3 regions of the Arthrobacter sp. OAP107 genome follow, and region 3 is predicted to be linked to each of the others. Evidence: riboswitches for the same ligand, from Rfam matches in the RefSeq annotation. Region 3 holds a riboswitch; each other region holds the start of a gene.

Region 1 (2,257 bases), 1.0 Mb from region 3:
GCGAAGGCGGTCATCAGCCTCTTCGCTGCTGCCTCAACCTCGGCGGTGGTCATGGCGGTGGTGATCAGGTCCACGGGAACTCACTCTCGGCGTTGCTTGCAAAGTTTCAGCCGCGACGTGTTCCAGCTCACATCCGGTCAGGCTGCCAGTTAACCCGACTAGGTATCCTCTGGTCAACATTTGTTGCTTGAGGGTGACTTTTGTTGCGTGCTCCTCGGCGATCGGCTGGCAAATAAACGCCGCAGCGGCGGGTGCCGATGCACCCGCCGCTGCTGTATGAACCGTTTCGCCTGTTAGGCGTCCACGCGCCGCTTAGGCGTTCACCCGCACGTAAGTTGAGCCGGTGAGCCACCAGGCCGGGTGCACGATGGTTTCGTTGACACCGTTCATGCCGCTGCTGATGGCCTGCCCTCCGCCGATGTAGACACCGACGTGTCCGCCGCTGATCATCAGGTCGCCGGGCTGCGGTGCCGAAACCGGAGTGCCGTACTGGTAGAACTGCGCGGGCGCAAGGTCGCCGACGGACTTGCCGACGGACCGCAGGGCCTGTTCCACCAGGACGGTGCAGTCCTGGGTCGCACCGAGCTGTGCCCGGGCCGAGGCCACAATGGCTCCGCCCACGCCGCTGGCGGCGGGGGCGGTCGATGCTGCCGGGGTTATCGACGCGGAGGCGTTGTAGATTCCCATGCCGGCGGGCTCGGGGACGGCCGGGGCTGCCGGTGCGGCCGGAACGGCAGGTGCGGCCGGAACTTCGGGTACTGCGGGAGCTGCCGGAGCGGCAGGTACCGCGGGGGCTGCAGCTGCGCCCGGCCCCGGGATGAGGATCTGGTTGCCGGGATAAATAATCGACGCCAGTGACAGGCCGTTCTCTGCGAGCAGCGCATCGAGGTTGACGCCGTGGCGTGCCGCGATGGCCCCGAGGGTATCGCCGGGCACTACTGTGTGCGATGCTCCGGCCACAGCAGATCCGGCGTCTGCCGGGGCAGGGACTGCCGGCGCGGCCTGGGCCGGAGCGGCGAGCGCCTGGCCGGCGACTGACTGCACGGCGGCAGCGGCCGGGGCCGTGGCGGACTGGGCTGCACCGCCCGCCGGAGTCTCGGGCGCGTAGGCGCCTGCGTGGGCGGGTGCCCCGGCTCCGAAGAGGAGACCGGAAGCGACGGCGGCGGCGGCCGCCGGCTTGGCGACTGAGGCGGCATTGGACCTGAGGGAAAATTGCAGGCCCTGCAGGGCGACGGACGTGGTTGGGGTGGCGCGATGGCGCGCGGGCGTGGACTTACGTGACATGGTGATGTGCCTCTCCCATGCCTGCGGGGTTAGCTGTCGGGTTCGGGTGGGAGTCACCCGGTCCTGCCCGCTGCTTAGGCGGTGCGTCTGGACTTAACCCCTAGGCCTTGATGCGCAAGGCCGGTACTAACGTGGTTCCCCCGTCCCTGCCAGCTGTCATAGCGAACGGATCCCGGTCAGCGGCAGGGCTCGGCATTCTGCCCGGGAATGCCCTGAGCGGAACCAGGGCACCGGCCGAGGCTATCGCACATCCGCACCAAAAGTCACATTTGGGTAACGGCGGGAACATGGAAGAGCTTGGCATGGGTGCAGCTGCCAACACCCTACAGGGCCTTCACCGCACTCAGCACCTTTGTCAGGGATTCCTTGGCGTCGCCAAACAGCAGCGTGGTCTGCGGCTCGAACATCAGGTCGTTCTCGATCCCGGCGAACCCCGGCCGCATGGAGCGCTTGAGGAACACCACCTGGCGCGCATCCGCCACCTCGAGGATCGGCATCCCGTAGATCGGCGAGCCCGCGGTGGTCTTCGCGGCGGGGTTCACCACATCGTTCGCGCCCACCACCAGCGCGACGTCGGCGGTGCGGAATTCGGAGTTGATCTCGCCCATTTCCTTGAGTGATTCGTAGGGCACATTGGCCTCGGCGAGGAGCACGTTCATGTGCCCGGGCATGCGGCCCGCCACGGGATGGATGGCGAAGTCCACGCGGATTCCCCGGGATTCCAGGGCCAGTGCCAGCTCTGCCGCGGTGTGCTGACCCTGGGCTACGGCCAGCCCGTAGCCGGGAACGATGATGACGCGCTGAGCATAGCCCAGCAGCACCGCCACGTCCTCCGCGCTCGACGAGCGGACCGGACGGTCGCTCACCGCGGTGGATCCCGCCGTCGAACCTCCCCGGAAGGCGCCGAACAGGATGCCGGCTACGCTGCGGCCCATGGCCGCGGCCATCGCCCGGGTGAGGATGGTGCCCGACG
Region 2 (2,257 bases), 710 kb from region 3:
CTCGCCGACCTCGACCACTTCAAGTCGGTCAACGACACCTTCGGCCATGCGGCGGGGGACCTGGCCCTGCAGGCGTTTGCCGCGGCGTGCAGCGCATCGGCGCGGTCCACGGACGTCGCGGGGCGCTACGGCGGTGAGGAGTTCATCCTCCTGCTTCCAGGCGCCGGGCCCAAGAGCGCGGAAATCATCGCGGGCGAAATCAGCAGGAGGCTGGCAGCGCAACATATTCCGGAGTTGCTGCGGATGCCGACCGTCAGCTACGGCATTTCCACCTACAATGCGAAAACCGCCGACCTCGACGAGGTGATCGCGGCCGCAGACGTCGCCCTGTATGAAGCCAAATCGCAGGGTCGGAACCGCACGGTCAGGGGTTGAGGCGGGTTCTGCCGCCTTAAAAGCAGGCGCCGGATCCGGAATGCATGGGGGACAATCCGGATCCGGTGATCCTGACTCGCAGCCGGAGACTGCCGTCTTTCATCAGGCACAGCCATGGTGTTCCGCAGTCCTTGTAGAAAGGTAGGAGCACCTTGGGGTGGCCGTGTTCCGCCGCCCCCAAGGCAGCGGAACACGGCGGTTTTCAGGTCTGCCGGGCCGCGCGGCTGCTAGGCCGCGCGCACGAACGTAACTGGGCCCGTGGCAGTGAGCCAGGACAGCGGGTGGGCCATGGTGGCATTGATGCCGTTCATGCCGCCGCTGATGACCTTGCCGCCGCCGGCGTAGATCGCCACGTGGCCGGACTGGACCACCATGTCGCCGGGCTGCGGGGTGGAAACCACCTTGCCGTAGCTCAGGAACTGCATCGGGGCCAGGTCACCCACGTGGATGCCAGCGGCGCCGAGGGCCTTCTCCACCATGGCGGTGCAGTCCTGTGTGATGCCGATCTGGGCGTAGGCCGAGGCCAGCATGGCTGCGTTGACGCCTGCAGCAGCCTTGACCGGCGCCTTCGGCGCGGGAGCCGCGGCCTTCACGGCGACCTTGGGCGCGGGAGCCGCAGCCTTGACGGCGACCTTCGGTGCGGGCGCGACAGCGGCAGGTGCCGCGGCCTTCTTGACTGCCGGCTTTGCGACGACGACAGGTGCTGCCACCGCCGGAGCGGGTGCGGACTTGACCGCAGGGCGCTCAAAGTCGATCTTGACGCTGGAGGCGGCGCTCAGCGGAGCCTGAACCTGGCCTGCCGTCGCGAAGACGCCGGCGGGAGCCTGGGCCTGCTGGGCCGGAGCGTTGGCGGCATTGGCCGCGACGCTGCCGGTGAAGGCCAGGCCGGATGCTGCAAGGATGGCCGCAGCACGGCGGCCAGAAATAAAGCGGAACGACATGAAGAAGCCTCTCCCGATGCCTGCGAGGTGAGCTGTCGGATTCGGATGGGAGGCACCCGGCCGCGGTCCTGAGCGTGGTCAGGAGCTGTGCGGCTTCACCCCAAGGCCCGCTTCAAGCGGGCCAAAAAGTGGTTTCCCCGTCTCTGCCGGACATGGGTCAGCGGTTGGTTCCTCGGGCTGCGGCAGAGTTAGGCAATCAGCGCGGGAGTGCCTCCTCGATGAAAAAGGCACGTTTTCCACCGTACGGGAGGCTCCAGGCAATGTCACATTAAGGTAACGGGGCCGTGTCGTTCACGTCGCGTTCGCCCGCGTCAGATATGGGTTCAGGGTGTAATTAGTGTGGCGAACCTCACTCTGCGGCGTTGAGCTTTCCGGCGAGCCGTTCCCGCATTTGGATGCTGGCCGAGTTAAGGCCGATCAGTTCCACCTCGCGGCCGTGCCTCCGGTACTTCTCAGTGACGGAGTCCAGCGCAGCGATGGTGGAGGCATCCCACAGGTGGGAGGCGTGCAGGTCGATGACCACGCTGTGGATGTCCGGCTCGGCGTCGCGGGCGTAGTCGAACTGAGTGTAGAGGTCGTTGGAGGAGGCGAAGAACAGTTCGCCGTCCACCGTGTAGGTGGCCACCGTCCGGCCGTTGAGCTCCACCTCCGTCCGCTCCACGGTGGCGAAATGGGCCACCCGGCGGGCGAACATCGCCATCGCTGCCAGCACCCCGACGCCGACGCCGATCGCCAGGTTGTGAGTGACCACCACCGTGCCCACCGTGATGAGCATGACTGCGGTTTCCGATTTGGGCATCCGCCTCAGCGTTGCCGGTGCAACGGAGTGCCAGTCGAAGGTGATGGCCGAGACGAAGATCATCACAGCCACCAGTGCCGCCATGGGGATGAGGCCCACGATGTCGCCCAGGGTAACCACCAGGACCAGCAGGAACGCCCCG
Region 3 (2,257 bases):
CGAAGCGCGGATACCGCGGGAACACGCCACCGTCATAGTCCAGTCATGGAGATGGTGCCCGTCACAGGCCCGGCGGATTATCCGGACTAATTCAAAATAGGCTAAGCTGGCACTGGACGTACGGGCAGACAGCCGGTGCTGCGCCGCCGTCATACAGGACCGCCGCTGCAGCTTGCCGGATCCCGGTGCGGCGGGCCCGCGGTACGGTGGGACGGACACAAATACTGTGCTCGAGGAGCTGAGCTGAATGACGGATCTGATCGACACCACGGAGATGTACCTTCGCACCATTCTGGAGCTGGAGGAAGAGAACATCGTGGCGCTTCGGGCACGCATCGCCGAACGTCTCCGCCACTCGGGCCCCACTGTTTCGCAGACCATCGGCAGGATGGAACGCGACGGCCTCGTCGTCGTCTCCGGCGACCGCCACCTGGAACTGACCGAAGTGGGCCGGAAGCGCGCCACCGAGGTGATGCGCAAGCACCGGCTCGCCGAGCGCCTGCTCGCTGACGTTATCGGCCTTGACTGGGCCTACGTCCACGACGAGGCCTGCCGGTGGGAACACGTCATGAGTGAGCGCGTGGAGCGCCGGATCTATGAAATGCTCGATCACCCCACCGAATCTCCCTATGGCAACCCGATTCCCGGCCTGGCCGCACTCGGAGGGCAGCCTGCACGCCCGTTCTCGGACGGGGTGGTGAACCTGCTCGATGCCATGACCGGCTACGGCCCGGAATCCAAGGTCACCGTCAGCCGCCTGGCAGAACCCATCCAGGTGGAGCCGGAGCTGCTGCTCCAGTTGGACGAAGGCGGGATCCGGCCCGGCGCCGCCGTCTCGCTCGAACGCGTGGGGGAGTACATCTCTGTCCGCGTACCGGGGTTCGAGGGTGCCCTTGAACTGCCGCCGGAGGTTGCTGCGCACGTGTTTGTGCGCCTGGACTAAGCTCCAGGGAGCCTTGACCGGCGCCTAATCGTCCAGCGGCGCGGAAGCCGTATCCTGTCTGACATCTGCAGGCAGGATGACCCACCACTTTTGCACAGTGAATATAACGGAATTATTACCGTGCTCTTTAATCGCCTATAGTTAAACGGCAACGCCGATACAAAAGCGTTACCTGATCTGGAGCCGAACCCTGCCAGCAGATCAGCAGCACGAGTCACCCACTGGCAGGGGCGGGGGAACCACAACCGGCTGTTCTGACAGCCTTGGGGTGAAGTCCGCAGCAGCAAGTCTCTTCCGCAGAAGGAATCCTCCCGGGGATACCCCTGTGCCGGAATGGCTTGTGATGGCGGACCGGGTCTGAACTCTCTGACCCGAATCCGACAGCTAACTCCGCAGGCTATCCAGAGAGGAAACAGTACTTGTCCATGCAGAATGCCCGGGGCCGCCGCCGCGCGACTGGTCCCGCTCCGGAGCCGCGCCTTGCGGAGGCCAACGCCGCGGACCGTCCCCGGGACGCCCAGCGCGAAGCGCGCCGCCGCCGCCGGGGTCCGTTGCGGCAGGTTACGGATTTCGCCTCGGCCAGTGGCGTTGGGCAGAAAGCCGGCGTTGCCCTCGCGGCCACCGGCCTCCTGCTGACTGTTACTGTCCCCGCCACCAGCCCTGTCCTGGCTGCCGGCGAGCAGGGCGGGGCATCGGCGTCCGCTGCCTCACTGGCGCAGCCGAAGGTTTCGGCGGAACCGGCGGCAAAGATCGACTTCAGCCGCACGTCAGTCTCCACCACCGGCGACCCGGACGGAAAGCTCAAGCAGCTCCTGAGCGCCCAGTCGGCCGGCAGCATCAGCCGTGCGGCCTCGGTGGGCACCCTGGGCGGACCGCTGACCACGCTGGTCAAGTCCTCACCGTTCGGTTACCGGGTGAGTCCGATCACCGGCGGCGCCGGCGAGTTCCACCGCGGCCAGGACTTCGCCGCCGAGTGCGGCACCCAGGTGCTTGCTGCAGCCAGCGGCAAAGTCACTTTCTCGGGGTGGCACCCGTATGGCGGAGGAAACCGCATCGTGATCGATCACGGCAACGGCCTGGAGACGACGTACAACCACCTGTCGTCCTCCAGCGTCCAGGTTGGCCAGAAGGTCACCCGGGGCGAGGTTATCGCCCTCAGCGGGACCACAGGCGCCTCCACCGGCTGCCACCTCCACTTCGAGGTGATGGTCAACGGGGACGTCGTTGATCCCATGGGCTGGCTCTAGGCCTACCCGAGTGAGCACTCTCATTCCTGTGACACGCCGTGACCTGAATGTGACATTGGCTCCGAAC

What was found. Region 3 has a riboswitch for cyclic di-AMP ahead of ABIE00_RS19310 (M23 family metallopeptidase). Riboswitches for the same ligand answer to the same signal wherever they lie in the genome.
Region 1: linked by a shared signal. The riboswitch ahead of ABIE00_RS24045 (LysM peptidoglycan-binding domain-containing protein) and the one ahead of ABIE00_RS19310 (M23 family metallopeptidase) in region 3 are both predicted to bind cyclic di-AMP.
Region 2: linked by a shared signal. The riboswitch ahead of ABIE00_RS22590 (NlpC/P60 family protein) and the one ahead of ABIE00_RS19310 (M23 family metallopeptidase) in region 3 are both predicted to bind cyclic di-AMP.

The regions. Positions count from the first base shown of each region.
Region 1 covers NZ_JBEPOK010000001.1:5,233,938-5,236,194, reverse strand. Annotated here, with positions in the region: gene ABIE00_RS24050 (YybH family protein) at 1-74, opposite strand, end outside; gene ABIE00_RS24045 (LysM peptidoglycan-binding domain-containing protein) at 313-1,284, opposite strand; cyclic di-AMP (ydaO/yuaA leader) riboswitch at 1,290-1,449, opposite strand; gene ABIE00_RS24040 (NAD(P)(+) transhydrogenase (Re/Si-specific) subunit beta) at 1,608-2,257, opposite strand, start outside.
Region 2 covers NZ_JBEPOK010000001.1:4,921,438-4,923,694, reverse strand. Annotated here, with positions in the region: gene ABIE00_RS22595 (GGDEF domain-containing protein) at 1-375, shown strand, start outside; gene ABIE00_RS22590 (NlpC/P60 family protein) at 603-1,316, opposite strand; cyclic di-AMP (ydaO/yuaA leader) riboswitch at 1,320-1,485, opposite strand; gene ABIE00_RS22585 (SulP family inorganic anion transporter) at 1,666-2,257, opposite strand, start outside.
Region 3 covers NZ_JBEPOK010000001.1:4,215,901-4,218,157, reverse strand. Annotated here, with positions in the region: gene ABIE00_RS19315 (iron-dependent transcriptional repressor DtxR) at 248-943, shown strand; cyclic di-AMP (ydaO/yuaA leader) riboswitch at 1,115-1,357, shown strand; gene ABIE00_RS19310 (M23 family metallopeptidase) at 1,369-2,190, shown strand.